One region of the Ramlibacter sp. GCM10027632 genome, then DNA from elsewhere that is predicted to be linked to it. Evidence: riboswitches for the same ligand, from Rfam matches in the RefSeq annotation. Region 1 holds a riboswitch; the other holds the start of a gene.
The links. Region 1 has a riboswitch for glycine ahead of gcvT (glycine cleavage system aminomethyltransferase GcvT). Riboswitches for the same ligand answer to the same signal wherever they lie in the genome.
Positions count from the first base shown of each region.

Region 2: it holds a riboswitch for glycine, as region 1 does, so the genes downstream of both, ACFQZY_RS18055 (D-amino acid dehydrogenase) here and gcvT (glycine cleavage system aminomethyltransferase GcvT) in region 1, are expected to answer to the same signal.

Region 1 is NZ_JBHTGW010000001.1:368,183-375,437, reverse strand. Features, by position in the region: gene gcvP (aminomethyl-transferring glycine dehydrogenase) at 1-1,135, opposite strand, end outside; gene gcvH (glycine cleavage system protein GcvH) at 1,172-1,549, opposite strand; gene gcvT (glycine cleavage system aminomethyltransferase GcvT) at 1,594-2,736, opposite strand; glycine riboswitch at 2,793-2,891, opposite strand; glycine riboswitch at 2,904-2,997, opposite strand; gene ACFQZY_RS01670 (4Fe-4S dicluster domain-containing protein) at 3,024-4,718, opposite strand; gene ACFQZY_RS01665 (SDR family oxidoreductase) at 4,846-5,628, shown strand; gene ACFQZY_RS01660 (DMT family transporter) at 5,898-6,782, shown strand; gene ACFQZY_RS01655 (acyl-CoA thioesterase) at 6,779-7,198, shown strand; gene ACFQZY_RS01650 (peroxidase-related enzyme) at 7,213-7,255, opposite strand, start outside.
Region 2 is NZ_JBHTGW010000015.1:35,373-42,627, forward strand. Features, by position in the region: gene ACFQZY_RS18045 (Bug family tripartite tricarboxylate transporter substrate binding protein) at 18-1,016, shown strand; gene ACFQZY_RS18050 (M20 aminoacylase family protein) at 1,025-2,218, shown strand; glycine riboswitch at 2,230-2,320, shown strand; gene ACFQZY_RS18055 (D-amino acid dehydrogenase) at 2,483-3,757, shown strand; gene ACFQZY_RS18060 (TRAP transporter substrate-binding protein) at 3,827-4,912, opposite strand; gene ACFQZY_RS18065 (dioxygenase) at 4,949-5,881, opposite strand; gene ACFQZY_RS18070 (LysR substrate-binding domain-containing protein) at 6,040-6,927, shown strand; gene ACFQZY_RS18075 (alpha/beta fold hydrolase) at 6,968-7,255, opposite strand, start outside.

The sequences.
Region 1 (7,255 bases):
GCGCCAGGATGGCCGTGTAGGCCGCAACGCGCTGCGCGATGCGCCGCAGGCCCTGGGGGCCGTGGTAGACGGCGTACATGCTCGCCACCACCGCCGGCAGCACCTGCGCGGTGCAGATGTTGGAGGTGGCCTTCTCGCGGCGAATGTGCTGCTCGCGCGTCTGCAGCGCGAGGCGGTAGGCGGGGTTGCCGTGGCTGTCCACGCTCACGCCGACCAGGCGGCCGGGCAGCGAACGCTTGTACTCGTCGCGGCAGGCCATGTAGGCGGCGTGCGGGCCGCCGGCGCCCATGGGCATGCCCAGGCGCTGGGTCGTGCCGACCACGATGTCCGCGCCCCATTCGCCGGGCGGCACGATCAGCGCCAGGGCCAGCAGGTCGGCGGCGGCGATGAAGGCGCCGTGCTGGGCGTGGGTCTTGTCCGCGTCGGCGCGCAGGTCGTCGATCCGGCCGGTGGAGGCCGGGTACTGCGCGAGCGCGGCGAAGTGCTCGCCGGCCAGGGCCGCGGCCCATTCATCGGCGGTCGTCGTGACCAGCACCTCCAGGCCCAGGGGCTTGGCGCGGGTGCGCACCACCTCGATGGTCTGCGGGTGGCAGTCGCCCGAGACCACGAAGCGGTTGGACTTGCTCCTGACGCTGCGCTTGGCCAGCGTCATCGCCTCGGCGGCGGCGGTGGCCTCGTCCAGCATCGAGGCGTTGGCGATGGGCATGCCGGTCAGGTCGCAGACCATCGTCTGGAAATTGACCAGCGCCTCCATGCGGCCCTGGCTGATCTCGGCCTGGTAGGGCGTGTAGGCGGTGTACCAGGCCGGGTTCTCCAGGATGTTGCGCAGGATCACCGGCGGCGTGAGCGTGCCGTAGTAGCCCTGGCCGATGAAGCTGCGCATCACCTTGTTGCGCGAGGCGATGGCCTTGAGCTCGGCGAGCGCGGCGGCCTCGGTCACCGCCGGGGGCAGCTTCATCTCGGTGCTGCGCGCGATCGAGCGCGGCACGATGCCTTCGATCAGGGCGCGGCGCGAGGCTTCGCCCACGACCGAGAGCATGTGGCGCTCGTCGGCCTCGGAGATGCCGATGTGGCGCGGGATGAATTCGCTGGGGTTCTCGAGTTCGCCCAGCGGGCGGGCGGCTTGCATCAGCATCGCGGCGGGTCCGTCAGAGGTGTTGGGGAGGAAGGGTCAGGCGCCGTTCTTGGCGAAGGCGTCGTAGGCGGTCTCGTCCATGAGGGCGTCGACCTCGGCGGGATTGGCCAGCTTGACCTTGAAGAACCAGCCGGCGGCCAGCGGGTCGCTGTTGGCGAGCGACGGGTCGGCGCGCAGGGCCTCGTTGACCTCGGTGATCTCGCCGTCCAGGGGCATGTACACGTCGGCCGCGGCCTTGACGGACTCGACGACGCCGGCGACCTCGCCCTTGGCATAGCTGCGGCCGACCTCGGGCAGGTCGACGAACACCACGTCGCCCAGCGCATCCTGCGCGTGCACGGTGATGCCCACCGTGGCGGGGCCGTCGCCCTCGGCGCGGATCCATTCGTGGTCGGGGGTGAACTTCAGGGTCATGGTTTTTCTCCGGTTGTTGTCTCGTTGAGGGGCGTTGCGGCGGTTCAGCCGCGGAAATAGCGGGGCGGCACGAAGGGTAGGGGCGCGACCTCCATCGGCACGGCCTTGCCGCGCACGATGGCGTCGACGCGGGTGCCGTGGGCTGCCAGCGCGGCGTCCACGTAGGCCATGGCGACCGGCTTGTCCACGCTGGGGGCCAGCAGGCCGCTGGTGACCTCGCCGACGCGTCGGCCCTGCGCGTCGCGCAGTTCGGTGTGCTCGCGCACCGGCACCCGCTCCAGGGCCACCAGGCCGACGCGCCGGCGCGCCGGGGGGGCGGTGCCATCGAGCTGGGCCAGCACCCGGGCGGCGCCGGGGAAGCCGCCCGCGCGCGCGCCGCCGCTGCGGCGCACCTTCTGGATGGCCCAGGCCAGGCCGGCCTCGACCGGGGTGGTGGTGGTGTCGATGTCGTTGCCGTACAGGCACAGGCCCGCCTCCAGGCGCAGCGAGTTGCGCGCGCCCAGGCCGATCGGCATGACGCCGGGCTGCGCCAGCAGCGCGCGGGCCAGGGCCTCGGCCTTGCCGGCCTCGACGGAGATCTCGAAGCCGTCCTCGCCGGTGTAGCCGCTGCGGGTGATGAACAGCTCGGTGCCATCCCACAGGAAGGCGGCGCCGGTCATGAAGACCAGCTTCTCGACCCCGGGCACCAGGCCGGACAGGGCTGCGGCGGCCTGCGGCCCCTGCAGCGCCAGCAGGCCCCGCTCGGGCAGGGGCACGACCTCGCAGCGCGAGCCGATGCGGGCCTGGATGTGGGCGATGTCGCCGGCCTTGCAGGCGCCGTTGACGACGACGAACAGGTCGCCGCCGCGGTTGACGAACATCAGGTCGTCGATGATGGTGCCCTCGTCGGTGAGCAGCAGGCCGTAGCGCTGTCGGCCCACCGCGAGATCGACCACGTCCACCGGCATCAGCGTCTCGAAGGCGGCCGCGGCGTCGGGGCCGACCAGCCGCAGCTGGCCCATGTGCGAGACGTCGAACAGGCCGGCGGCCGCGCGGGTGTGCTGGTGTTCGGCCATGAGGCCGGCCGGGTACTGCACCGGCATCGCGTAGCCCGCGAAGGGGACCATGCGCGCGCCCAGTTCGAGGTGCAGCGCGTGCAGCGGCGTGTGCTGCAGGGAGGGCTCAGGGGTGGCGTTCGGGGCGGACATCCGGGTCTCCGGGAAAGGGCTGCGGGCCATGGTACGACCATGTGGTACGACCATGGGGGAGCCCTGCTGTCCGCTTTACCTGAGAGATTCACCCCGCGCGGGGGCTTGCTCCTTCGGTGGGTACCGCGAAAGTACCTCTCTCCAGCAAGGAAACGCGGCGCGAGCGCCGCGCGTTGCCAGTCCTGGGTGCCTGAGCGTTCGGCGATGAGCCTGCGCCTTCGGCGGCCTGCTCGGGGGCAGGCGCTCTCCTGACAACCCGGCGATTGTAGCCGCCAGGCGGGCGCCGTTTACATGTTGGCGTAGTTGGGGCCGCCGCCGCCCTCGGGCACCACCCACACGATGTTCTGCGTCGGGTCCTTGATGTCGCAGGTCTTGCAGTGCACGCAGTTCTGCGCGTTGATCTGCAGGCGGTCGGCGCCGGTGCTGTCGTCCTTGACGAACTCGTACACGCCGGCCGGGCAGTAGCGCGCCTCGGGGCCGGCGAACTTCGCCAGGTTCACGTTCACGGGCACCGAGGCGTCCTTGAGCGTGAGGTGGGCCGGCTGGTCCTCGGCATGGTTGGTGTTCGAGATGAACACCGACGAGAGCCGGTCGAAGGTGAGCTTGCCGTCGGCCTTGGGGTACTCGATGCGCGGGCACTGGTCGGCCGGCTTGAGGTACACGTGGTCGGGCTTTTCGCGGTGCAGGGTCCAGGGGATGTGCCCGCGCAGCACGAACTGCTCGATGCCGGTCATGACGGTGGCCAGGGGCAGGCCCTTCTTGAACCACTGCTTGAAGTTGCGCGCCTTGTTCAACTCGGCGTACAGCCAGGACTGCTCGAAGGCCTCGGGGTAGGCGGTGAGCTCGTCGCCCTGGCGGCCGGCGCCCAGGGCCTCGAAGGCGGCCTCGGCGCACAGCATGCCGCTCTTGATGGCGGCATGGCTGCCCTTGATGCGCGACGCGTTGAGGTAGCCGGCGTCGCAGCCCACCAGCGCGCCGCCGGGGAACACCTGCTTCGGCAGGGACAGCAGGCCGCCCACCGTCAGCGCGCGGGCGCCATAGGCCAGGCGCTTGGCCGGCTTGCCGCCCTCGGGCGTGTCGAAGTACCAGCGGATGTTGGGGTGCGTCTTGAACCGCTGGAACTCCTCGTAGGGCGAGAGCCAGGGGTTGGCGTAGTCCAGGCCGACCACGTAGCCCACGGCCACCTGGTTGTCCTCCATGTGGTACAGGAAGGAACCGCCGTAGGTGTTGTTGTCCAGGGGCCAGCCGGCGCTGTGCAGGGCCAGGCCCGGCTTGTGGCGGGCCGGGTCGATCTCCCAGACCTCCTTGATGCCGATGCTGTAGCTTTGCGGGTCGCGGCCCTCGTCGAGCCTGTACTTCGCGATCAGCTGCTTGCCCAGGTGGCCGCGCGCGCCCTCGGCGAACACGGTGTACTTGGCGTGCAGCTCCATGCCGAGCTGGAAGTTCTCGGTGGGCTCGCCGTCCTTGCCGATGCCCATGTTGGCGGTGGCCACGCCCTTGACCGAGCCGTCCTCGCGGTAAAGCACCTCGCCGGCGGGGAAGCCGGGGAAGATCTCCACGCCCAGCGCCTCGGCCTGCTGCGCCATCCAGCGCGTGAGGTTGGCCAGGCTGATGATGTAGTTGCCTTCGTTGTGGAAGTTCTTCGGCAGCAGCGCGTTGGGCGTGCGGGTGGCGCCCTGCTCGGTGAGGAAAAGGAAGATGTCCTCGGTGACGGGCTGGTTCAGCGGCGCGCCCAGGGCCTGCCAGTCGGGGAACAGCTCGCTGATCGCGCGCGGGTCCATGATGGCGCCGGACAGGATGTGCGCGCCGGGCTCGGAACCCTTCTCGAGCACCACCACCGACACCTCCTTGCCGCTTTCGGCAGCCAGCTGCTTCAGGCGGATCGCGGTGGCCAGGCCCGCGGGGCCGGCGCCGACGACGACCACGTCGTACTCCATCGCTTCGCGGGGTCCGTATTGCGACAGGATCTCTTCTTGCGTCATGTTGTCTCGCTGATAATGGTTCCAGTCCGTCTTGAGCCGCTGCCCCGAGGGGTACCGGCGCACCGCGAACGATTCTATTGCCTGCCGCGGGACGCTCCGGCGCACCCTGGCGCCCCGAGGAGACGACATGAGCTACACCATCGACCTGTCCGGCCGCGTTGCAATGGTCACCGGCGCATCCAGCGGCCTGGGCGCGCAGTTCGCGCGCACCCTGGCGCGGGCCGGCGCCGCCGTCGTGCTCGCGGCCCGCCGCGTGGAGAACCTCAAGGACCTGCGCGCGCAGATCGAGGGCGAGGGCGGCGACGCCCACATCACGCCCATGGACGTGACCGACCTCGACAGCATCCGCGCCGCCGTGGCCCATGCCGAGACCGAGGTCGGCTCCATCGACATCCTGGTGAACAACGCCGGCGTGGGCACGACCCAGCGCCTGCAGGACGTCTCGGAGGAAGACTTCGATTTCGTCTTCGACACCAACGTGCGCGGCGCCTTCTTCGTCGCGCAGGAAGTCGCCAAGCGCATGCTGGCGCGCGCGCGCGGCGCGGCCCCCGGCACCTTCACCGGCGGGCGCATCATCAATGTCTCCTCGATGGCCGGCCTGCGCCCGCTGCCGCAGATCGGCGTGTACGCCATGGCCAAGGCGGCGGTGGTCCACATGACCAAGTCGATGGCGCTGGAGTGGGGCCGCTTCGAGATCAACGTGAACGCGATCTGCCCCGGCTACATCGACACCGAGATCAACCACCACCACTGGCAGACCGAGCAGGGCCGCAAGCTGGTGGACATGCTCCCGCGCAAGCGCATCGGCCATCCCGAGGACCTCGACGCGCTGCTGGTGCTGCTCGCCAGCAGCGAGAGCCATTTCATCAACGGCTCCATCATCGCCGCCGATGATGGCTTCGCCCTCTAGGGTGTGTCATCGGATTCCCCGGGCCGCGCTCCTGCCTTGGCGGGATGGGGCGCAAGGCGCAAAACCCAGGGCAAGGCTGTACGCCTTGCCCGGTTTTGCAACGCAGCGCACCGCCCGCCAAGGCAGGAGCCCTTCGGGTTGGGGCGAAATCGGGCGTCTTGCACGCCTCGTCGCTTGCATGGGCATCAGCCCATGCCGCGCTCCGTCGGTGCGCAATCCATCCCGATTGCGCCCCAACGCGGGCCCGGGGAATTCGAGGACACACCCTAGTGCTCCGGGGCGTCCTGGCGGGCCTCGCGGCCGGGGCCCTGTGGGGCCTGGTGTTCGTCATGCCCCGCATGGTCGAGGGCTTTTCGGCGGTCGACCTGGCCAGCGGCCGCTTCGTGGCTTACGGCGCCTTCTCCGCGCTGGTGATGGCGCTGGCGCGCCGCCCGCTGCCCACCCTGCGCCAGGCGCTGGGCGCCCTGGGCCTGAGCCTGCTGGGCTTCACCGGCTACTACACGCTGCTGGTGTTCGCGGTGCGCGACGCGGGCGCCGAGGTGCCCGCGCTGATCATCGGCACCATCCCGGTGTGGGTGATGTTCCTCGGCAAGCCGGGACACCTGCGCTGGATGGCGCTGCTGCCGGGCCTGCTGCTCACGGCGGCCGGCCTGGCGCTGATGATGTCCGCGCCGCAGGCGCAGGAGCCGGGCTCGGCCGTCCACTGGTGGCGCGGCGTGGCGCTGGCCGTGGTCTCCCTGGCGAGCTGGACGGCCTTCGCGCTGCTCAATGCCGCCTGGCTGCGCCGGCACCGCGAGGTGGCCGCCACCGACTGGGCCAACTGGCTGGGGGTGGCCACCGGCCTGGGCGCCCTCGCGCTGTGGCTTCTGGCGGGCTCGTCGCCGGCCGAGATGCTGGCCCAGCCCCAGGCCGGGCGCTACCTGTTCCTGAGCCTGGCCACCGGCCTGGGCTCGGCCTGGCTGGCCACGATCCTGTGGAACGTGGCCAGCCAGCGGCTGTCCGCCAGCCTGTGCGGGCAGCTGATCGTCAGCGAGACGCTGTTCGCGCTGCTCTACGCCTTCGCGTGGGAGGGCCGCTGGCCCGACCCCGCACAATCCGTCGCCTGCGTGCTGTTCACGCTGGGCATCCTTTCCTCCGTCAAGGCCCACCGATGAAGATCGAGATTCCCGAGAAGAAGAAACTGGTGTTCGAGATGACGTTCCCCGTGCGCTGGGGCGACATGGACGCCATGGGGCACGTGAACAACACGGTCTACTTCCGCTACCTGGAGATGGCGCGGGTGGACTGGATGCAGTCGCTGGGCGGCCCGCCCACGCCCACCGGCCAGGGCCCGGTGATCGTCAACGCCTTCTGCAACTTCTACAAGCAGCTGGAGTACCCCGACGTGGTGCTGCTTCGCATGTACGCCAGCGACCCCGGCCGCACCAGCTTCGAGACCTGGGCGACCATGGCCCGCGCCAGCGAGCCCGACGTGATCTGCGCCGCCGGCGGCGCCACCACGGTGTGGGTCGATTTCCCCAGGCAGAAGTCGGCGCCGCTGCCCGACTGGCTGCGGCCCCACCTCGAGTAAGGCCCGGCCCTACCCTACTTCTGCCGCGGCACCCGCCCGAGCAGGTAGAACTCGGGA
Region 2 (7,255 bases), on a different contig from region 1:
CACACGAGACCCGCTCCATGACCGCCAGCAAACGCCACTTCCTCCGCCGCGCCGCGGCCACCCTCGCCGGCCTGTCGCTGGCCGGCGCCGCCGCCGCGCAGACCTTCCCGTCCAAGCCGGTGACGCTGATGGTTCCCTACCCGGCGGGCGGCGTGTCCGACGTGGTCGCCCGCACCCTGAGCACCACCCTGGGCAAGCACCTGGGCCAGCCGGTGATCGTGGAGAACCTGGGCGGCGCCAGCGGCGGCATCGCGGCGCAGAAGGTGCTGGCCAGCCCGGCCGACGGCCATGTCATCTTCCAGGGCTCGCCCAACGAGCTGATCCTGGCGCCCCTGTCGAACGCCGCCATCAAGTACAAGCCCGAGGACTTCCGCCTGGTCCAGATGATCACCATCAACCCGATGGCGATGTTCGCGCGCAGGGACCTGCCCGCCAGCAACGGGGACGAGCTGCTGGCCTATGCCCGCAAGGGCGCGGCCGACGGCAAGCCCCTGACCTATGCCAGCGTGGGCCCCGGCTCCATGTACCACCTCCTGGGCGAGCACATGTCCAGGCAGACCGGCATCCCGATGACCCACGTGCCGTACAAGGGCGCGGCCCCGGCCTTCCAGGACCTGATGGCCGGGCTGGTGGACGTGTTCATCTCCCCCTACGGCAAGGGCCAGATCGCGCTCGTCGACGAGGGCAAGCTCAAGGCGGTGGCAGTGCTGTCGGCCGATCGCCAGGAGCCTCTGAAGAAGGCCCCGCCGCTGCACGATGCCGCGCCGCTCAAGACCTTCGTCTTCGACACCTGGTCGGGCTACTTCGTGCGCAAGGACACGCCCGAGCCCATCGTGCAGGCCCTGCACAGGGCCCTGAGCGAAGTGGCCAACGACCCCGGCGTCCGCTCGGCCCTGGAGGCGCAGGCCATGATCGTGCCGCGACCGCAGCCGCTGGCGGCGATGGGCAAGGTCTACGCCGACAACACCGACAAGTACCGCGCCATCGCCCGCTCGATGAACCTGCAGCCCCAGTGAGTGCGGCCATGAAGGAGACCTACCTGGGGCACTCGCTGTCGCAGCGCGTCGGCGAGTTCATCCAGATCCGCCGCGACATCCACGCCCATCCCGAGATGGCTTTCCAGGAGCACCGCACGGCGGCCCTGGTGGCGGCCAAGCTGGCCGGCTGGGGCTACGAGGTCACGACGGGCATCGGCGGCACGGGCGTGGTGGGCCGCCTGCAGCGCGGCGCCGGTTCCCGGGCCCTGGGCCTGCGGGCCGACATGGACGCGCTTCCCATCACCGAGGACAACGGGCGCGAATGGAGCAGCCGCCATGCCGGCGTGATGCATGCCTGCGGGCATGACGGCCACACCGCCACCCTCCTGGCGGCGGCCCGCCTGATCGCGGAGGACGTGGACTTCGACGGCACCCTGAACCTGATCTTCCAGCCCGCGGAAGAAGGCGCCGGTGGCGCCTTGCGCATGATGGAGGACGGCCTGTTCGAGCGCTTCCCCTGCGACGCGGTGTTCGCGCTCCACAACATGCCGGGCCTGGAGGCCGGGTCCTTCCACTTCCGGGTGGGGCCGACCATGGCGTCCAGCGACAACGTCACCATCACGCTGCGCGGCGTGGGCGGCCACGGGGCCATGCCGCAGACCACCGCCGACACCGTGGTCGCCACGGCGGCCATCGTCACGGCGCTCCAGACCGTGGTGTCGCGCAACGTGGACCCCTTGAAATCCGCGGTGGTCACCGTCGGCGCCATGCATGCCGGAACGGCCAACAACATCATCCCGGACCTCGCCACGCTCGAATTGAGCGTGCGCGCCCTGGACCCGCAGGTGCGCACGCTGCTCAAGGAGCGCATCTGCGACCTGGTGAACCTGCAGGCCGCCAGCTTCAAGGTGAAGGCCGACATCGACTGGCGTGACGGCTACGCCGTGCTGGTGAACACGCCGGACGAAACCCGCCTGGCGACCCAGGTGGCGCTGGACCTGTTCGGGCCGGACCGGGTGAATCCCGAGGGCCAGCCGCTGACCGCCAGCGAGGACTTCGCTTTCATGCTGGAAAAGGTGCCTGGCAGCTATGTCTATGTCGGCAACGGCGGCCCGGGGACCCCGGGCGCCTGCATGGTCCACAACCCGGGCTACGACTTCAACGACGAGATCATCGAGCCGGGCGCGCGCTTCTGGGCGGGCCTGGTGGCCCGATACCTGAAGGAGCCCGCTGGCGCCTGACCCCTCCACCACTGCGCGAGCCGGGAGAGACCGCGTCACGGCGCGGCGCCGAAGGAGCAACCGCCCCGGAAACTCTCAGGTACCCAGGACCGGCCCGCGCACCCGAATACTCTGAAGAGCCGCTGGCCTCGTCCGCCGGCGCACCGAAGGAGCAAGCCCGCGGCGCCTCGCGACCGCAGGTGAATCTCTCAGGTTCCGAACAGAGGGGGCGTTCGACGCGCGACTGGCGCGGCGGACTCCCTTCTCGACGTCTGGAGCAACCTGATGAAGACCTTTGCAGTGATCGGTGGCGGCATCACCGGCGTGACCACCGCCTACGCCCTGGCCCAACGCGGATACGGCGTCACCGTCATCGAGCGGCACCGCTATGCCGCCATGGAGACCTCGTTCGCCAACGGCGGCCAGCTCTCGGCGTCCAACGCCGAGACCTGGACCCATCCGTCCACCCTCCTCAAGGGCCTCAAGTGGATGCTGCGCCAGGATGCGCCGCTGCTGGTCAACCCCAAACCCTCCTGGCACAAGATCTCGTGGTTCGCCGAGTTCATCGCCAGCATCCCCAAGTACGAGTCCAACACCATCGAGACGGCGCGCCTGGCGATCGTCGCGCGGGACCACCTGTTTTCCTGGGCCGCGGCCGAAGGCATCGACTTCGACCATCGCCGCGAAGGCATCCTCCACATCTACCGGGACCGCAAGGGCTTCGAGCATGCGGGGAAGGTCTCGCAGCTGCTGGCCGCCGGCGGCCTGCAGCGCCGGGCCGTCACGCCCCAGGAAATGCGCGCCATCGAGCCGACGCTGGCGGGCGACTACTACGGCGGCTACTACACCGAGAGCGATTCCACCGGGGACATCCACAAGTTCACGCAGGGCCTGGCCGCGGCCTGCGCGCGAATGGGCGTGAAATTCCTCTACGGCGAGGACGTGCTGTCACTCGATTGCGACGGCCGCCGCGCGCGCGTGGACCTGGACGACGGCACGGGCTCGCGGACCGAATCCTTCGACGCCGTCGTGGTGTGCGCCGGCGTGGGCAGCCGGGCGCTGGCGGCGCAGCTGGGCGACCGCATCAACGTCTATCCGGTCAAGGGCTACTCGATCACGGTGAACCTGCTGGACGACGCCAGCCAGGCGGCGGCGCCCACCGTGAGCCTGCTGGACGATGAGACCAAGCTGGTCACCAGCCGCCTCGGGGCCGACCGCTTCCGGGTGGCGGGAACCGCTGAGTTCAACGGCTTCAATCGCGACATCCGGGCCGACCGCATCAGGCCGCTGGTCGAGTGGGTGCAGCAATGCTTCCCCGGGGTCAGCACGCGCCAGGTGGTGCCCTGGGCTGGCCTGCGGCCGATGATGCCGGACATGATGCCCCGCGTCGGCCGGGGCCGGCAGGCCAACGTGTTCTACAACACCGGGCATGGCCACCTGGGATGGACGCTGAGCGCAGCGACCGCCGATCTCCTGGGGGAGCTGGTGGCGCAGGGCGCGAAGCCGGCCGGAAGTCGCCTGCCGATCACGGCGACGGCTTCGGCGGCCCAGGCCAGCTGAAACGAGAGGCGCCCCGCCGGCGGCATGCCGCCGGCGGGGCGCCGTGGTGGCCCGTGGCGCCGGGCGTCGTCAGGCCGGAGACTTCACCGACTGCATGTAGCGGTCGAACGGGGTCTCGGTGAAGCGGAACCACATGTGCGCGTCGGCCGCGAACCGGGTGTAGTCGGTGTAGATCTTCTTCCAGTCGGGATTGGTGTCGCTCAGCTGGTCGAACAGCGCCAGCGCGTGCTTGTGCGCGCCGGCGACGACGTCCTGCGGGAAGGGCCGCAGCTTGGCGCCACTGGCGACCAGCTGCTTGAGCGCGGTCGGGTTCCGGCTGTCGTACCGCGAGATCATGGTCTGGTGCGCCGCCAGCGACGCGCTTTCGACGATGGCCTTGTTCTCGGGGGACAGCGCCTCGAACGCCTTCTGGTTGATCAGGAAGTCGACCTGGCCCGTGCCTTCCCAGTAGCCCGGGTAGTAGTAGTTGGGCGCCACCTTGTGGAAGCCCAGCTTCTGGTCGTCATAGGGGCCCACGAATTCGGCGGCGTCGATGGTGCCCTTCTCCAGGGAGGCGTACACGTCGCCCCCGGGGATGTTCTGCGGGACCACGCCCATGCGCTCGAGGATCTTGCCGTTGAAGCCGCCCACGCGGAACTTCAGGCCCTTGAAGTCGGCCGCCGACTTGATCTCCTTGCGGAACCAGCCCCCCATCTGCGCGCAGGTGTTGCCGCCCAGGAAGTTGACGATGTTGTACTTGGCGAAGAGTTCGCGCATCAGCTTCATGCCGTTGCCATCGAGCATCCAGGCGGTCATCTGCCGGGTGTTCATGCCGAAGGGGACATTGGTGCCGATGGCAAACGCCTCGTTCTTGCCGAAGAAGTACAGCGAGGCCGTGTGGCAGGCCTCGACCGTGCCGTTCTGCACGCCATCGAGCACGCTCAGGGCGGGCATCAGCTCGCCCGCCGGGTGCACCGACACCTCGAACTTGCCGCCCGACATCTGGCGCACCTTCTGTGCGAAGACTTCAGCGCCGCCGAAGATGGTGTCCAGCGACTTGGGAAAGCTCGAGGCCAGGCGCCAGCGCACCGTGGCCTGCGCGTGCACCGCGGGCGCGACGCCGGCGGCCAGGACACCGGCGATGCCGCCGGTCTTGAGGAGGGAGCGACGATCCATGCGAATGTGCCTTTCCTTGTCCGGGGTCCGCGCCGGTCAGGCCGCAGCCACGCGGGCCATGCGGGTGAGCGGGCTGGCCTCGTCCTCGTCGCGGGCCTTCTGCATCACGAAATCGAACTTCGACAGGGCGACCGGCGTGCCGGCGGCGATGCCCAGGGATTCGTAGCCGGCGGGCGCGGCGACGCGCTGCAGGTCGATCACCAGGCCGTCACGGGTGGCGAAGGCGAAGTCGTCGTCCAGGTAAGTGTCGCCCGGCACGTTGATCTGCGTGGTCAGGGTGCGCAGGCCCGGGGCCACGATGAAGAAGTGAACGTGCGCCGGGCGATGGCCGTGGCGGCCCAGCGCGTCGAACAGCTCCGAGGTCGGGCTGTTGGGGGGAATCGCATAGCCCGGGGGCAGGACGGAGCGGAAGCGGTAGCGGCCCTGGGCGTCGGTCTCGATCTTGCGGCGCAGCTCGAACTCCTTGAGGCCCGGGAAGAAGTGGGAGTAGCCGCCCACCTCGTTGGCGTGCCAGACGTCCATCAGGGCATTCGCCACCGGCTTGCCGTCGGTGTCGAGCACACGGCCCTCCATCACGAACACCTCGCCCTTGGAGGGGCTGTCCTCGCTGAGCCAGGCTTCGCCCTTGGACAGCGGTGCGCCGGGCACATACAGCGGGCCCTCGATGGCGCGGGGCGTGCCGGCGGCGCGGCCGGCCTGGGCATCCGCCTCGTCCAGCTTGATGTCCAGCAGGCGGTCGAAGCCCAGGCCGGCGGTGATCAGGCCCATCTGGCCGGAGGCGCCCAGGCGGCTGAGCCAGTCGGTCGCAGCCCAGAACTCGTCGGGAGTGACGTTCATCCTGTCGATGGTCTTGAACAGGTCGCTCACGATGCTGGCCACCAGGGCCCGGACCCGCGGATTGCCTTCGGCGATGTGCACGGTGTTGACGCGGTCCAGAAGCTGCGCCACGGTGAATTCGTTCTTGCTCACTTGTCTCTCCTTGTGATGGTGGATGGGGAATCTGCGGGTGTGAGGGAGCCCTGGGGCTCGATGACGAGGGAGCGTAAGTGGGCCCAAAGAATGAATCCAATGATTAATTTCCGATGGAGCGTTCGCCTCAGTCGAACGATCGGGCTACCATCCCGGCCATGGAAATCCGTCAGCTGCGCTACTTCCTGGACATCGCGGAGACCGAGCACCTCACGCAGTCCGCCCAGAACCTGTTCGTCACGCAGTCCACGCTCTCGCATGGCCTGCGGCAGCTGGAGCAGGAGCTGGACGTGGCCCTGTTCGACCGCCTGGGCCGGGGCCTGCGCCTGTCACAGGCCGGAGCGCAGTTCCGGGACTACGCGCTGCGGGCCCTGAAGGAGCTGGAAGCCGGGCGGATGGCGCTGGCCGACCTGACCGGGCTGCAGTCCGGCCAGCTCACGATGGGCATCTTCCCGACCTTCCTCAACACGGTGGTGCCGACCACCCTGGCCGCCTTTCACCACGACTACCCGCGCGTGTCCGTGGTCGTGAGGGCCTTGCGCGCCGGGCCCATCGAGGAGCAGCTGCTGCGCGGGGAGATCGACCTGGGGATCGGCTTCCATCCGACGGTGCACGAGGACATCGAGACCGAGCCGCTGTTCGATGAGCGACTCATGCTGGCCGTCCACCCGCAGCACCCCCTGGCCACGCGAGCGACGCACCCGCTGCAGGCGCTGGCGGGTGTGCCGCTGGCGCTGCTGTCGCGCAGCTATGCCACCCGGCGCCAGATCGACGAGCAATTCCGCCTCGCGGGGGTGACGCCCACGGTGCCGGTGGAGATGGAGTCGGTGGAGGCCCTGCTGGGCGTGTGCCGGTGGAGCCGGGACCTGGCGACCCTCGTGCCCGAGCGGGCCACCTGGCAGTACCCCGACCTGCGCGCCCTCGCGCTGGACGCGCCGGGCATGGTGCGCAGTGCGGGCCTGCTGTGGCGCCGCGGCGCCTCACGCAGCGCGGCCGCGCAGGAGTTCGCGCGTCGCCTGCGCGAACTGGATTGGCAACGGCCGTAGGCCGCGCCCTGCCCTGTCCAGCCGGCCCGCCGGCGCCGCGTCAGGCCGCCAGGCTGCGCCAGAACTCATCGAGCAAGTCGGCAAAGACCTGCGGCTTCTCGACGGCGCTCAGGTGGGCCGCGTCGATGCTGCACAGCCGAGCCCCCGGGATGGCCTGGGCGATGCGCTCCGACAGGGCCGGCGGCGTCGCCTCATCACGGCTGCCGGCGATGACCAGGGTCGGGCAGTCGATGGTCGCATTGCCGGCGTCCAGCTCGATGCGGGCCACCGCGTCGCAGGCCGCCGCGTACGGCCCCGGGGCGGTCGCCTCGAGGACAGCGCGCAAGGC